2 linked regions of the Plantactinospora sp. BC1 genome follow. The protein of the gene in region 2 binds, or shares a complex with, the protein of the main gene of each other region. Links are inferred from orthologs where the notes say so. Each region holds a gene or a part of one and is shown on either strand. Other genes may lie near its edges. The genes, in order: C6361_RS32385 and C6361_RS15080.

The links.
Region 1: the proteins of C6361_RS15080 (region 2) and C6361_RS32385 are in contact, whole or in part, in a solved structure (PDB 8BNU), measured with the Escherichia coli proteins. The link is inferred for Plantactinospora sp. BC1 from one-to-one orthologs.

What each region holds. Positions count from the first base shown.
Region 1 is NZ_CP028158.1:7,365,593-7,373,445, forward strand. The notes cover bases 2,132-4,935. They hold C6361_RS32385 (acetyl-CoA C-acetyltransferase), read right to left. Parts: upstream 4,278-4,935; coding sequence 2,985-4,277; downstream 2,132-2,984. Other genes in these bases: C6361_RS32375 (MFS transporter), read right to left, coding at 2,132-2,172; C6361_RS32380 (transcriptional regulator), read right to left, coding at 2,175-2,738; C6361_RS32390 (3-oxoacyl-ACP reductase), read left to right, coding at 4,335-4,935. Outside these bases: purB (adenylosuccinate lyase), read right to left, coding at 1-267; C6361_RS32370 (uL11 family ribosomal protein), read left to right, coding at 382-813; more of C6361_RS32375, read right to left, coding at 859-2,131; more of C6361_RS32390, read left to right, coding at 4,936-5,693; C6361_RS32395 (MaoC/PaaZ C-terminal domain-containing protein), read left to right, coding at 5,693-6,616; C6361_RS32400 (polysaccharide lyase family 1 protein), read left to right, coding at 6,869-7,849.
Region 2 is NZ_CP028158.1:3,497,621-3,505,567, forward strand. What follows is about bases 2,464-5,361. They hold C6361_RS15080 (3-hydroxyacyl-CoA dehydrogenase NAD-binding domain-containing protein), read left to right. Parts: upstream 2,464-2,811; coding sequence 2,812-4,911; downstream 4,912-5,361. Other genes in these bases: C6361_RS15075 (acetyl-CoA C-acyltransferase), read left to right, coding at 2,464-2,756; C6361_RS15085 (radical SAM protein), read left to right, coding at 5,260-5,361. Also shown: C6361_RS15065 (ribonuclease D), read left to right, coding at 1-181; UDP-glucose 4-epimerase GalE, read right to left, coding at 331-1,368; more of C6361_RS15075, read left to right, coding at 1,557-2,463; more of C6361_RS15085, read left to right, coding at 5,362-6,783; C6361_RS15090 (bifunctional 2-polyprenyl-6-hydroxyphenol methylase/3-demethylubiquinol 3-O-methyltransferase UbiG), read left to right, coding at 6,773-7,528; C6361_RS15095 (hypothetical protein), read left to right, coding at 7,580-7,947. UniProt on the Escherichia coli protein: Catalyzes the formation of a hydroxyacyl-CoA by addition of water on enoyl-CoA. Also exhibits 3-hydroxyacyl-CoA epimerase and 3-hydroxyacyl-CoA dehydrogenase activities.

The sequences.
Region 1 (7,853 bases), 3.9 Mb from region 2 along the record:
CAGCGCGCTGAACTCCTCGATTCGGGCCTTCACGTCGTGCCGGGTCACCCGCTCCCGGGCCGCGATCGAGGCGAGGTCGACCCGGTCCAGCACCCGCTCGTACGCCTCGACCGCGCCGTCCGGCACCGGCACGCCGAGGTCGCGCTGCGCCCGGAGTACGGCCAGCCAGAGGCGGCGCTCCATCCGGATCTTCTCCTCCGGGGACCAGAGGGCGGCCAGCTCGGCCGAGGCGTACCGGTTGGCGAGGACGTTGGGGATGCTGGTCACCCCGCCATTGTCTGCCATCCCGACGGTTCCGCTTCGGACGGGTGCCCGGGATCGGACGGGTGCCCGGGAAATGGCGTTGACCCTCCAGTCGCTGGAATCCATAGCTTCGCCGGCATGGCACCGCAGAAGAAGATCAACCGCCAGCTCACCCTGGAACTCGACGCCGGCAACGCGGCGATGGTCGACATCGGCAAGATGCTCGGCCCGACCGGCGTCAACACCCGGCAGCTCAAGCTCGACTACGACGCCGCCACCGCGGCCCAGCGCGGCGAGATCGTTCCGGTGGTCGTCACCGTCTTCGACGACCGGTCGTACGCGCTGCGGCTCAAGACGCCGCCGACGGCGTACCTGATCCGGAAGGCGCTCGGGCTGGCCGGCGGCTCCGGACGGCCCGGCTCGCAGACGGTGGCCAAGATCTCCCGTCAGCAGCTCCGGGAGATCGCCGAGCGGAAGTTGCCCGACCTGAACACCGAGGACGTGGCGGCGGCGATGCGGCAGGTCGCCGGCACGGCCCGCTCGATGGGGGTACTCGTCGCCGACGACTGAACAGCGTCGGCCGGGTCCGGCACCGGTGCGGTGGGTGCGGCGGCGCTAGCCGACCTTTCCCGCCGGAGCCGGCCCCGGTGCCGTCGACGGAGCAGCCGGCAGCACGGGTCCGGTGGGTCCGGCGTCCTCGGCACGGGCCGGAAGCTCGGTCGAGAGCCGGCGTACGCCCGGATCGGCCAGCATGCCGAGTACCGCCACGAAGACGACCCCGGCGGCGACCAGCAGCGTCGACTCGTTGCCGATGGTCTCGGCCACCGGGCCGATCGTCATCTGGCCGAGCGGGATCGCCAGGAAGGAGCCGAGCGCGTCGTACGAGTAGACCCGGGCGAGCTTGTCGGCGGGGATGTTCCGCTGCATCGAGGTCTCCCAGGCGACCGAGAACTGCTCGACGGCCACCCCGGCCACGAACGCGGCGGCGATCAGCACGGCGACGGACGGTGTCCAGGCCAGCCCGAGCAGCAGCAGTACGTCGGCGAACATGCAGAGCACGCCGAGCCGGAGCAGCCGGCGTACCCGGATCCGGAGCGCGACCAGTGCCCCGGCCACCATGCCGGCGGTCTGGGCGGCGAGCACCAGGCCCCAGGCGGGTCGGCCGATCGTCTCGTCCGCCACGGCGGGGCCGAGGACGTTGACCGAGCTGGCGTAGGCGAAGTTGATCAGCAGGAAGCCGAGTACCACCACCCAGACCCAGGAGCGCGCGACGAACTCGGTCCAGCCCTCGCGCAGTTCGCGGACCGGGTTGGCCCGCTCGGTGCGCGGGGCGGCGACGGCCTGGACGCGTACCCGGGAGAATGCCAGCCCGGCCAGCGCGAAGGTCGCGGCGTCCACCAGCAGCCCCCAGCCCGGTCCGACGCCGGCCACCAGCACACCGCCGAGCGACGCGCCGCCGATCATGGCGGCGTTGGTGCCGAGCCGGTTGAGCGCGTTGGCCGACTGGAGCAGCTCGGCCGGCACGGTCTGCGGGACCAGTGCGGCGGCGGCCGGCCAGGCGAAGGCGGCCACCACGCCGTTCACGGCGGCGAGCGCGACCAGCGCCGGGATCGTCGCGGTACCGGTCAGCACCAGCGCCGCGACCGCGCCCTGGGTAAGCGCGGCGAGGGCGCAGGAGACCACCATCACCGTCTGCCGGGGCAGCCGGTCGGCGAGCACGCCGCCGAAGAGCAGGAACAGCACGTGGGTCAGCGACCGCGCGCCGACGACCAGGCCGAGGTCGCGCACGCTGCCGGTGAGATCGAGTACGGCGAACGCCAGCGCGACCGGTGCGACCGCGTTGCCGAGCATGGTGGCGGACCGGCCGATCGCCAGGTAGCGGAAGGGCCGGTGCCGCAGCGGCGCGAGCGCGCCGTCCCGGGTACCCATGGTCAGTCCTCCATCCGGAAGAGCGCGACGGTGGCGCTCACCCGGTGAGTGCCGGGGGTGTGCGCGGGCCGGGCGGCGTGGTGCAGCCGGGCCGACGCCTCGGCGATGGTGTTCCGGATCTCGTCCCAGGTCTCGGGGTCGATCCAGAACTCGGCGTCGGTGAGGAAGTTGCCCGGGCCGGGCCGCAGGTGATGCGTTCGGCGGCGCAACTCGGCGGCGAGCGCGTCGTAGAGCAGCCGGTGGTCGGGGGTGGCCGGGCCGGCGGCCAGCCCCGACCCGGGCCGGTCGCGCTGGCTCGCCGGGTCGTAGCGGTAGCGCTTGGCGGCGCCGCCCCGGATGCGTTCCTCGCCGGCCACCTCGATCAGGCCGGCGGCCAGCAGGTGCCGCAGGTGGTAGCTGGCGTTGGCGTGCGTGAGGTCCAGTTCGCGGGCGATCTCGGCGGCGGTGAGCGCCGACGCGGTGAGCAGGGAGAGGATCCGCATCCGTACCGGATGGGCCAGCGCCCGCAGCCGGACGGTCGGATCCGGCGCGTCGGCGTCTGGATCGTCGTCAACCCCCAAAGACATGTTTGGGAGTGTAGGGGATGTCGGCGCGAGGCGGGGTGGCCATCCTCGCCGCAGAGACTGTCGAGCTGCCCCGCTTGTGCTCCCGCCGCCAGCACCCCCCGCCAGCACCCCGCTGACGACCGCCACCCGGCCATGCCGACGCCTCGACCCGGACACCGGAGGCGTTACGACGCAGGGTTAGCGCGTCTGGTGTCCAGGTCACCGATTCCGGCGGTCGGCTTTCCGGCGGGCTGTCGCCCGGCCAGCTCAGCGTTCCAGGATCGCCACCACGCCCTGGCCGCCGGCCGCGCAGATCGAGATCAGCCCGCGCCCGGAGCCGCGCTCGGCGAGCAGCTTGGCCAGGGTGGCCACGATCCGGCCGCCGGTCGCGGCGAACGGGTGGCCGGCGGCCAGCGACGAGCCGTTGACGTTCAGTTTGTCCGGGTCGATCGACCCCAGCGGGGCGTCCAGGCCCAGCCTCTCCTTGCAGAACTCCGGCGACTCCCAGGCCGCCAGGGTGGCCAGCACCTGCGAGGCGAACGCCTCGTGGATCTCGAAGTAGTCGAAGTCGGCCAGGGTCAGCCCGGTCCGGGCGAGCAACCGGGGTACGGCGTACGCGGGAGCCATCAGCAGCCCCTCGTCGCCGTGTACGAAGTCCACGGCGGCGGTCGTCGACGCACCGAACCAGGCGAGTACCGGCAGGTTGTGTGCCCTGGCCCACTCCTCGGAGGCGAGCAGCACCGTCGACGCCCCGTCGGTGAGCGGTGACGAGTTGCCGGCGGTCATGCTGGCGTGCTCGGCGTCCGGTCCCCGGGTGCCGAAGACCGGCTTGAGCCGGCCGAGCTTCTCCACGCTGGTGTCGGGGCGGAGGTTCGCGTCCCGGGTCAGCCCGAGGTACGGGGTGACCAGATCGTCGAAGAACCCCCGGTCGTACGCGGCGGCGAGCCGCTGGTGCGACCGGACCGCGAGTTCGTCCTGGGCCTGCCGGTCGACGTGCCACCGCCGGGCGGTGACCGCCGCATGCTCGCCCATCGACAGTCCGGTACGCGGCTCCGCGTTGCGCGGGATCTCCGGCCGGAACGGCTGGGCCGGCCGGAGCCGGCTGGCGGCCCTCAGGCGCCCGCCGAGGGTACGGGCGGCGTTGATCTCCAGCAGGGTGCGCCGCAGTTCCTCGTTGACGGCCAGCGGCGCGTCCGAGGTGGTGTCCACGCCACCGGCCACACCGACGTCGATCTGACCGAGCGCGATCTTGTTGGCGACCAGGATCGCCGCCTCCAGGCCGGTGCCGCAGGCCTGCTGGAGGTCGTACGCCGGGGTGCGCGGGTCGAGCCGGGAGCCGAGTACCACCTCCCGGGTGAGGTTGAAGTCCTTCGAGTGCTTGAGCACCGCCCCGGCGGCCACCTCGCCGAGCCGCTCGCCGGCCAGGCCGAACCGGGCGATCAGCCCGTCCAGGGCGGCGGTCAGCATGTCCTGGTTGGACGCCTTGGCGTACCGACCGTTGGAGCGGGCGAACGGGATCCGGTTGCCTCCGAGGATCGCGACGCGACGTACGGCTTCCATGGTGACGCCTCCAGAACGCAGGGTTGTTCCTACCTTACCCGCGAGTAGGCTTCTCTCATGAGTGACAGGTACGCCAGCTTCGCCCACACCGGTCCCGGCCGGGCGCTGGTCAAGCGCCTCGGCCTGCCCGACCCGCCCAAACTGCGCCGGTACCGCCCCGGTGACCCGCTGACGCACGGCCCGGTACGCCTCGACGCCGCCTCCGGCGGCCGCCTGGTCGAGCCGCTCGGCAAGCTGCTCACCGCCGCCGGGGTGGAGATCTCCGACCCGGCCACCACCCGGGCCGCCGAGGACGACGGTCGGGTACCCCCGCAGGCCGCCCTCCTCTACGACGCCACCGGCATCACCGACTCGGCCGGGCTGCGCGCGCTCTACGACTTCTTCCACCCGCTGGCCCGGGCGCTGCACCCGTCCGGCCGGGTGGTCGTCTTCGGCACCCCACCGGAATCCTGCGCCACCCCACGGGAGGCGACCGCCCAGCGCGCCCTGGAGGGGCTGACCCGGAGCATCGGCAAGGAGTTCGGCCGGGGTACGACGGCGCAGCTCGTCTACGTCGCGCCGGGTGCCGAGCGGGCGGTCGAGTCGACCCTGCGCTTCCTGCTCTCCGGCCGTTCGGCGTACGTCTCCGGGCAGGTGATCCGGATCGGTCCGGCCGAGGTGCCGGAGGTCGACTGGGCCCGCCCGCTGGACGGCAGGATCGCCCTGGTCACCGGCGCCGCCCGGGGGATCGGGGCGAAGGTCGCCGAGGTGCTGGCGGCGGACGGTGCCCAGGTGGTGGCGCTGGACGTACCGGCCGCCGGTGACGCGCTCGCCGAGGTCGCCAACGCCGTCGGCGGTACGGCGGTACAGCTCGACCTGACCGCGCCGGACGCGCCGCTGCGGCTCGCCGACCACCTCGCCGACCGGCACGGCCGGGTCGACGTGCTGGTGCACAACGCCGGGATCACCCGGGACAAGACGCTCGGCCGGATGCGGCCGGACTGGTGGGACTCGGTGCTGGAGGTCAACCTCACCAGCCAGGAACGGATCAACGACGTACTGCTGGACCGGGGGCTGATCCCGGCCGGCGGGCGACTCATCGGGGTCTCGTCGATCGCCGGGATCGCCGGCAACCGGGGCCAGACCAACTACGCCACCTCCAAGGCCGGGGTGATCGGCCTGGTGCACTCGATGGCTCCGGTCCTCGCCGAGCGCGGCATCACCGTGAACGCGGTCGCGCCGGGCTTCATCGAGACCCGGTTGACCGCCCGGATCCCGCTGGTGCTCCGCGAGGCCGGCCGGCGGATGAACAGCATGGCGCAGGGCGGCCTGCCGGTCGACGTCGCCCAGACGATCGCCTGGTTCGCCTCGCCCGGCTCGGCCGGGGTCACCGGCAACGTGGTCCGGGTCTGCGGTCAGAGTCTGCTGGGGGCGTGATGTCCGAGATGCCGAACGAGACCGGGGGCGGTACCCCGGTCGGGCCCGGGAGCGCGCCGGAGGGGTCCGGGGTCGAGTTGGCGGCGCTGCCGGCCGCCGGGCCGCTCTACCGGCAGGCGGCGATCGGGCTGGCCCCGAGGTTCGGGGCGGCCCGGCGTGCCGACCGGCTCCCCGGGACCGAACTGCTGGTCCGGGCGGTCACGGTCGACCGGAACCACCTGGCGGCGTACGACCGGGTGTGCGGGTTCCGGCTCGCCGACGCGCTGCCGCCGACCTATCCGCACGTACTCGCCTTTCCGCTGGCGCTGCGCCTGATGAGCGCGCCGGAGTTTCCGCTGCCGCTGGTCGGCCTGGTGCACGTGGCGAACCGGATCACCGCGTACCGCCGGATGGACGCGGCGGAGCCGCTGGACCTGGCGGTACGCGCCGTCGACCTGCGCCCGCACGACCGGGGCCGGCAGTTCGACGTGGTCTGCACCGCCTCGGCCGACGGGGAGGTGGTGTGGCGCGGGGTCTCGACGTACCTGCGGCGGGAGCGTACGGCGGCCGGCGGCCGGCGCGACTCGACGGAGCAGCCGGCGGCCCCGGCCCCGACCGCGCTGTGGCGGCTGGACTCCCGGGTGGGCCGGGACTACGCCCGGGTCTCCGGTGACCACAACCCGATCCACACCTCGCGGGTCGCCGCCCGGCTGTTCGGCTTCGCCGGGCCGATCGCGCACGGCATGTGGAGCAAGGCCCGGTGCCTGGCGGCGCTGGAGGGGCGGCTGCCCGACGCGTACACCGTGGAGGTGGCGTTCAAGCGGCCGGTGCCGCTGCCCGGTACGGTCGCGTTCTCCGCCGCCCCGGGCTGGAGTTTCGGGCTGCACGACCCGTCGCGCGGCCGTGCCCACCTGCTCGGCGAGGTGACCGCGACCGGGGTCTGATCCGGTGTGATCCGGACTGATCACGCTCTCGGGCGAAGCCCGACAGGACGGAACAAACATCGAGATTTGTCGTTGACACGACTGATGTGCATCGATAGTCTTCGCTTGATGCTGGAAAGCGCTTTCCAGCATCCCCGTCCCCCAACAAGTGCGCCCGGAACGGCCGGCCGCACCGTCCATCCTCGCTGGCGGCGCCCGCGTCCCACCCGCGACCCGGCCGCCGAGGTGGATCACTTCCGCTCGGAGGTATCTGTGTCCAGCACCGAAACCACCACGTCCCAGCGCGTACGACGGCTCACCCGGACGCCACTGCTCGCCGCAGCCACCGCCGCCGTACTCGTCACCACCTCGATGGTCGCGATGCCCACCGCGTCGGCCGCCTCGTTCAACATGCAGGGCTGGGCGACCCAGTGCGGCGGCACCACCGGCGGCGGCAACGCCTCCCCGGTGACGGTCACCAGCGGCAGCCAGCTGGTCAGCGAGATGCAGGCCAGCGGCGCACGGGTGATCCGGGTCTCCGGCAGCCTGTCGATCAGCGGCATGCAGAAGGTCGCCGCCAACAAGACCATCATCGGGGTGGGCAGCAACGCCGCCATCACCGGTGGCGGGCTCAACGTCGCCAGCGTCAGCAACGTCATCATCCGGAACATCAACTTCCGGAACTGGAGCGACGACGCGATCAACGTGCAGTACTCGACCCGGGTCTGGATCGACCACAACAGCTTCAGCAACGGCTCCGACGGCGCGGTCGACATCAAGCGGGCCTCGGACTGCGCCACCGTCTCCTGGAACCGGGTCTTCGACCACGACAAGTCCTTCCTGCTCGGTCACTCCGACGACAACGCGAGCGAGGACAGCGGCAAGCTGCGGGTGACGTACCACCACAACTGGTTCGACGGCTCCGAGCAGCGGCACCCCCGGGTCCGGTTCGGCAACCCGGTGCACGTCTTCAACAACTACTACAACAACGTCGGCGGCTACGGCGTCGCCTCCACCGAGGGCGCCGGTGTGCTCGTCGAGGGCAACTACTTCGAGAACACCGACGACCCGTACCACCTCGGCGAGGCCAGCTCCGGCCCCGGCACCCTGGTCGCCCGGAACAACCACTTCGTGAACTCCGGCAGTGGCCAGGCCGGCGGCAGCGTACGGAGCCTCCCGTACAGCGTCAGCGTCGACCCGGCGGCCAACGTCAAGTCCATCGTCACCGGCGGCGCCGGCACCGGCCGGATCTGACCGT
Region 2 (7,947 bases):
CACCCTGCCGCCGGAGAACCTGATCACCCCGGACTCGGTACGCCGGCTGGCCTGGATCCCGCCGGAGGAGATCACCGCCGACACGGTCGCCGAGACGCTGCGCGGTTACGGCGCCCGGGGCTGGCAGGTCGGCCTGATCGCCGAGGAGCTGGCGGCGGCGCTGGTCGAGCCGAAGACCTGACCCAACCCGCTCCGGCCCGTCGGCGGCACAGCCTCCGGCGGGCCGGGCGGCGATCAGCGCCCGAGACGGTGAACCGGGCGACGGTCGGCGGCCGGCAGAGTCAGCCGGGGGCGCCGGTCAGCGGCCGAGACGGCGAGCCGGGGCGGCGGTCAGCGGCCGCCGGAGGAGTGCAGGTGCAGGGCCGGCCGGCGGATGCCGAGCAGTTCGTCCCGGATCCGGCACCACTGCACCGCGTGCCGGATGCCGTCGGCGACGGAATACTCCGGCTTCCAGTCGAGCAGCAGCCGGGAGCGGGTGCTCCGGGTGAACGAGCCGGCCGCGTCGCCGGGGCGGGGCGGTGCCTCGCGGGTGCGTACCGGCCCGACCGCCTCGGTGAAGGCGGCGACGAGTTCCCGGACGGTGGTGCCGTCCCCGGTGCCGAGGTTGACCGCCTCCACCGACCGGTCGCCGCCGGGCGGCAGGATCTCGTCGAACCGGCGCAGCGCGCAGACGTGCGCCCGGGCCAGGTCCCAGACGTGGATGTAGTCGCGGATTCCCGAGCCGTCCCGGGTGGGCCACTCGGTACCGGTGATCAGGAACTCCCCGCCGTCGGTCCAGGCGTCGATCAGTTTGCCCAGCGCGTGCGTCGGCCGGGGCAACTGGAGGCCGGTACGCAGCCGTGGGTCGGCGCCGATCGGGTTGAAGTAGCGCAGCGAGAGCGCCCGCAGCCCGGTGGCCTCGGCGGTGTCCGCGAGCACCGTCTCCATCATCGCCTTGGTCCGGGCGTACGGGCTGGCGGGCGCGAGCGGTGAACTCTCGTCGACCGAGAGGTCGGCGCCGGTCCGGTAGATCGCCGCCGAGGAGCTGAAGACGAAGCGGGTGATCCCGTTGCGGATCACGTGGTCGAGGAAGTCGAGCGACTTGGCGACGTTTTCCCGGTAGTAGCGCAGTGGCTCGCTGACCGACTCCGGCACCACGATCAGCGCCGCCGCGTGCACCACCGCGCCGATCTCCGGGTGCTCGGCGAAGATCCGGTCCAGCAGCCCGCCGTCGGAGATGTCGCCCCGGTAGAAGGTCCGTCCCCGGGTGAACTCGACCCGTCCGGTGCAGAGGCTGTCCAGGATCACCGGCTCGATGCCCTCGTCGAGGCAGGCCGAGGCGATGGTGCTGCCGATGAAGCCGGCACCACCGGCGACCAGCACCTTCACCCGTACTCCTGGCTGATTCGGAAGTTTTTTCGCTATTGCTCGGCGTTTAGCCGTCAATAGCGGGATTACGGAGCATCCAGCCGGACGATATGTGGTCCGAGCCACACGGGGGGCGCAAACGACAGTAGTTACTGGCTAGTAGCATCCGAGGTACCGCCCACCCGGGCCCCTGCGGCAAGGAGGCTCCAGTGCCCCGTGAAGTTCGGGATGTCGTCTTCGTCGACGGCGTCCGCACCCCGTTCGGCAAGGCGGGTGGGATGTACGCCCACACCCGCGCCGACGACCTGGTGATCCGCTGCATCCGCGAACTGCTGCGGCGCAACCCGCAACTCCCGCCGGAGCGGGTCGACGAGGTGGCCATCGCCGCCACCACCCAGATCGGCGACCAGGGCCTCACCATCGGCCGTACCGCCGCGCTGCTCGCCGGGCTGCCCAAGACGGTGCCCGGCTACGCCATCGACCGGATGTGCGCCGGGGCGATGACCGCGGTCACCACCGTGGCCGGCGGGATCGCGATGGGCGCCTACGACGTGGCCATCGCCGGTGGCGTCGAGCACATGGGCCGGCACCCGATGGGCGAGGGCGTGGACCCCAACCCGCGGATCCTGGCCGAGAAGCTGGTCGACCCCTCCGCGCTGGTGATGGGCTCCACCGCCGAGAACCTGCACGACCGGCTCCCACACATCAGCAAGGAGCGCGCCGACGCGTACGCGCTCGCCTCCCAGGTCAAGACCGCCAAGGCGTACGCCAACGGCAAGCTCCAGCCCGACCTGGTGCCGGTGGCGACCCGCGACCCGGAGAGCGGCTGGGGACTCGCCACCGCCGACGAGGCGCCCCGGGAGACCTCGCTGGAGAAGCTCGGCACCCTGAAGACGCCGTTCCGCCCGCACGGCAAGGTCACCGCCGGCAACGCGGCCGGACTCAACGACGGGGCCACCGCCAGCCTGCTCGCCGCCGAGGACGTCGCCCGGGAACTCGGGCTGCCGGTGTCGATGCGCCTGGTGTCGTACGGCTTCGTCGGGGTCGAGCCGGAGGTGATGGGCTACGGCCCGATCCCGTCGACCGAGAAAGCGCTGCGGATCGCCGGGCTCTCCATCGACGACATCGGCCTCTTCGAGCTGAACGAGGCGTTCGCGGTGCAGGTGCTCGCCTTCCTCGACCACTTCGGCATCGCCGACGACGACCCCCGGGTCAACCCGTGGGGCGGGGCGATCGCCATCGGCCACCCGCTCGCCTCCTCCGGGGTACGGCTGATGACCCAGCTCGCCCGGCAGTTCGCCGAGCACCCCGAGGTCCGGTACGGCATCACCGCGATGTGCATCGGCATCGGCATGGGCGGCACGGTCATCTGGGAGAACCCGAACTGGGAAGGCGGCGACGACAAGTGAGCGCGAGGAGTGAGCCGGTTTTGCGAGCCCCGCAGTCCGATCGGAAGGTGGCGCAGTGACGGTTCCGCGTAACCCGAACGAGGTGGTCACCCGTTCGCTGCTCCGGCTGGTGAACCTGCCGGGGCTGGACCGGCCCGCCGCGCTGATCACCCTGGACAACGGGTTCGACCACACCAAGCCGAACACCTTCGGCCCGGCCGGACTGTCCAGTCTGGACAACGCGATCACCGAGGCGCTCGCCGCCGAGCCGGCGTTCGTGGCGGTGACCGGCAAGCCGTACATTTTCTGCGTCGGCGCCGACGTCACCGGCATGCCGCTGCTCGCGGACCGCGACCAGGCCCGCGAGATCGGCCGGCTCGGCCACCGGGTCTTCGGCCGGCTGCGCACGAGCGCGGTGCCGACCTTCGCCTTCGTCAACGGCGCCGCGATGGGCGGCGGGCTGGAACTGGCGCTGCACTGCCACTACCGGACGCTCTCCGGCGGCGCCGCCGCGCTGGCCCTGCCCGAGGTCTCCCTCGGCCTGGTCCCCGGCTGGGGCGGCACCCAACTGCTGCCCAACCTGATCGGCATCGCCGGTGCGGCCCAGGTGGTCATCCAGAACCCGCTGATGCAGAACCGGATGCTCAAGCCGAAGCAGGCCGCCGAGCTGGGCATCGCGGACGTGCTCTTCGAGCCGGCCGACTTCCTGGAGCGCTCGCTGGAGTGGGCCGCGCAGGTGGTGCGCGGCGAGGTCCAGGTGACCCGGCCGGAGGTCGACCGGGAGATGTGGGACGGCGTGCTCTACTTCGCCCGGCAGACGCTCGACGAGCGGCTGCACGGCGCGGTCCCGGCCGCGAACCGGGCGCTGGAGCTGCTGGAGCTGGCCCGCGAGGCGCCGGACGCGCCCGCCGAGGGCGACCCGGACGGGCTGCCCAGGGGGATGGCCGCCGAGGTGGAGGCGCTGGCCGAGCTGGTCTTCAGCGAGGAACTGCGCAGCGGGCTCTACTCCTTCGACCTGGTGCAGCGCCGGGCCAAGCGACCGGTCGGGGCGCCGGACAAGGGCCTGGCCCGGCCGGTGACCAAGGTCGGCATCGTCGGCGCCGGCCTGATGGCGTCGCAGCTCGCGCTCCTCTTCGCCCGCCGGCTCCAGGTCCCGGTGGTGCTCACCGACCTCGACCAGTCCAGGGTGGACAAGGGCGTCGGCTACGTGCACGCCGAGATCGACAAGCTGGTCGGCAAGGGCCGGCTTCCCGAGGGTACGGCCGCCAAGCTGCGCGGCCTGGTCAGCGGCTCGGTCGACAAGGGCGTCTTCGCCGACGCCGACTTCGTGATCGAGGCGGTCTTCGAGGACCTGGCGGTGAAGAAGCAGGTCTGGGCGGAGCTGGAGAAGATCGTCTCCCCGGAGGCGGTACTCGCCACCAACACCTCCTCGCTCTCGGTCAGCGCGATGGCCGCCGACCTGGAGCACCCGGAGCGGGTGGTCGGGTTCCACTTCTTCAACCCCGTCGCGGTACTGCCGCTGCTGGAGATCGTCCGGGGCGAGCGGACCGACGACGCCACCCTGGCCACCGCGTTCGCGGTCGGCAAGGAGCTGCGCAAGTCCTGCGTACTGGTCGCCGACGCCCCGGCGTTCGTGGTCAACCGGGTGCTGACCCGGTTCCTCGGCGAGATCTTCGCGGCCGTGGACGCCGGCACCCCGCCCGAGGTCGCGGATGCCGCACTCGACCCGCTCGGCCTGCCGATGCGCCCGCTGGCGCTGCTCCAGCTCGTCGGGCCGGCGGTGGCGTACCACGTCGGCGGAACGCTGCACGCCGCCTTCCCGGACCGGTTCGGGGTCAGCGAGAACCTGCGGCGGATCGCCGAGTCCGGTAAGCCGCTGGTGGTCGACGGCGACGTCAACCCGGAGGTGGCCGGGCTGCTGGAGGTCGGTTCCGCACCGTTGACCGCCGAGCAGGTACGCCAGCGGGCACTCGACGCGCTGGCCGAGGAGATCCGGCTGATGCTGGACGAGGGTGTGGTCGCCGAGCCGCAGGACATCGACCTCTGCATGATCCTCGGCGCCGGCTGGCCGTTCCACCTCGGTGGCGTCACGCCGTACCTGGACCGGACCGGCACCTCCGAGCGGGTCACCGGCCGCCGGTTCCTGCCCCCGGGCGTCGCGAGCCTGCCCGGCTGAGCCGACCCGGCCACGATCGCAGGTGATCAGGGACCTGTCCCGGCGAGTCGCACGGCGCGCTGTGCGACCTGGTCCCTGATCACCGCGATCTGCCCGGACACCGCTGGTGTCCGGCGGTGGCCTGCCCGACCGGGCGGGGGCGCCGGCCGGGCAGGGCTCAAGATTCGCTTACCGGACTGAACTGCCACTGGACGTGGACTGGATTCGTCCCGTCGGGAGGACCCCGGAGGACTCCGGAGGACCCCGGAGGCCCACGGAAGCCCACGGAAGCCCCGACGGAGGCATCCTTCACGGAGTCTCCACGTCCGGAACACAGTCGCCCCGCACCGGTTGCCTAGCGTCGCAGGCATGCGCGTCAAGCTGATCCTGCCGGCCCTGACCGAGGCGACCAGCCCGTTCTTCCGACCGATCAAGTACTCGCTGTTCCCGCCGCTGGGCCTGGCCACCCTCGCCGGCTATCTGCCGGAGGACACCCAGGTGAGCCTGCACGACGAGCACGTCGAGCGGCTGGACCTGACCGACGATCCCGTCCCGGACCTGGTGGTGATCCAGGTCTACATCACCTCGGCCCGCCGCTCGTACGAGATCGCCGACCACTACCGGGCCCTCGGCGCGTACGTCGTCCTCGGCGGCCTGCACGTCACCGCGCTGCCGGACGAGGCGGCGGCCCACGCCGACACGATCTTCCTCGGTCCGGGCGAGGACACCTGGCCGCAGTTCCTCGCCGACCTGCGCCGGCGCGAGCCCAAGCCCCGGTACGTCTCCACCACCCGGACCCTCGCCGGCCTACCCCCGGTACGCCGGGACCTGATCGCCCGGCACCGCTACCTGGTACCGAACTCGATCGTGGTCTCCCGGGGCTGCCCGCACCACTGCGACTTCTGCTACAAGGACGCCTTCTTCGAGGGCGGGAAGTCGTTCTACACCCAGGCGGTCGACGACGCGCTGGCCGAGATCGAGCGGCTCCCCGGCCGGCACCTCTACTTCCTCGACGACCATCTGTTCGGCAACCGCCGGTTCGCCCGGGCCCTCTTCGACGGGATGGCCGGGATGGGCCGGCTCTGGCAGGCCGCCGGCACCGTCGACGCGGTACTCGCACCGGACCTGCTCGAACGCGCCGTCGACGCCGGGCTGCGCAGCCTCTTCGTCGGCTTCGAGACGGTCAACGACGGCAACCTGGCGGCGACCCGCAAGCGGCAGAACGTCGGCCGGGACTACTCGGCGGTGGTACGGCGGCTGCACGAGCACGGCGTGATGGTCAACGGCAGCTTCGTCTTCGGGCTGGACGACGACGGGCCGGACGTCTTCGACCGTACGGTGGGCTGGGCGGTCGAGCAGGGGGTGGAGACGGCAACCTTCCACATCCTCACCCCGTACCCCGGCACCGCGCTCTACGACCGGATGGTCGCGCAGGACCGGATCCTGCACCGGGACTGGGACCGGTACGACACCCGGCAGGTGGTCTACCGGCCGAAGGGGCTCACCCCGAGCCAGCTCACCGACGGCTACCACCGGGCCTACCGGGACTTCTACCGCTGGCCGGCGATCTGGCGCGGAGCCTCCACGAAGGAGAGTCTGCGCGGCCGGCTGCGGCACGTGGCGTACGCGGGCGGCTGGAAGAAGTTCGAGCCGGCCTGGCACACGCTGATCCGGGCCGGCCAGGTGCTGCACGCGCTGCCGCTGCTGGAGGCGGTGCTCGGCGGCTTCGGCGAGCGGGCGTCGGGCCGGGGCACCGGCCGAGGCACCGGCCGGGCGGACACTGACGCCGTCGGTCCGGGCGTGGGTGCGGGCGTCGGTCCGGCCGGCGGGGGCGGGGCGAATCCGGTTGCGCCGCCGCTGGTACCCGTCGAGATTCAACGGCATGGATCGTGAGACGACGAGCCGGAACCGGGTCGCCTGGGAGACCGCCTCCGGCAAGCACGTCCGGGAATACCAGGACCTGCTCCGGCAGGCCCGCGACGGCTCGTCGCTCTTTCCGGCCGAGGTCGCGCTGCTCGGGCCGCTGCTGCGGTCGGCGCCGAGCGTCGTACACCTACAGAGCGGGCACGGCCTCGACGACGTCGCCCTGGTCCGGGCCGGGGCGCGCGCCGTCTGCGGCGTCGACTTCAGTTCGGTCGCGGCCACCGCCGCCGCCCGCCGGGCCGCCGAACTGGCGCTCCCCTGCCGGTACGTCGTCGGCCGGCTGCCCGGCGCCCCGCTGCGGGACGGCTGCGCCGACCTGGTCTACACCGGCAAGGGGGCGCTGATCTGGATGCCCGACCTGACCGCCTGGGCCCGGGACGTCGCCCGGCTGCTCCGCCCCGGCGGCCACCTCTTCGTCTACGAGGGGCATCCGGCGGTACCGCTCTGGAGTTGGGACCCCGACGAGCCCCGGATCCGACCCGACCGCAGCTACTTCGGCCGGTCGCACGTCAACGACACCTTCCCGGCGAACGGCGCCGTGGAATGGCAGTCGACGCTGGGCGAGGTGGTCAACGCGGTACTCGGGGCCGGCCTCGAACTGCGCCACCTCGCCGAGTTCCCCGAACCGTTCTGGCGGCCGGACGGGGTCTCGGCGGCCGCCTGGCAGGGTCGGCTGCCGAACACGTACGCCCTGCTGGCCCGGCTGCCCGGCTAGTGCCCTGACCGGAAGCGTCGATGGTGTCGGTCAGGGCACTACGCTCCCCTGATGCGTCCGGAAGCCGTACTCGAACAGACCAACTGGCGGGCACTGGCACACAGCCACGGGCCAGCCTGGCCGGAGACGCCGCGACTCCTGGCGGGGTTACTGACCGGTGACCGTGACGACGCGCGGCGGGCTCTTTCCCACCTGTGGGAGGAGTTGTTCCACCAGGGCACCATCTACGAGGCGACACCCGCGGCGGCCCGGTTCGTCGCCGTGGCGCTGGCCGATCCGCGGGTCCGGGCCCAGCCCGGCCCCAGCCGCGAATATGGCGACGGACCGCTGCGGGCCGCACTGCTGCTCTGGCTGTCCCAGCTCGGATACGCGATGGGTGTCCAGTGGCGGGAATGGTTCGGCGATGACGCCGCCGGCGG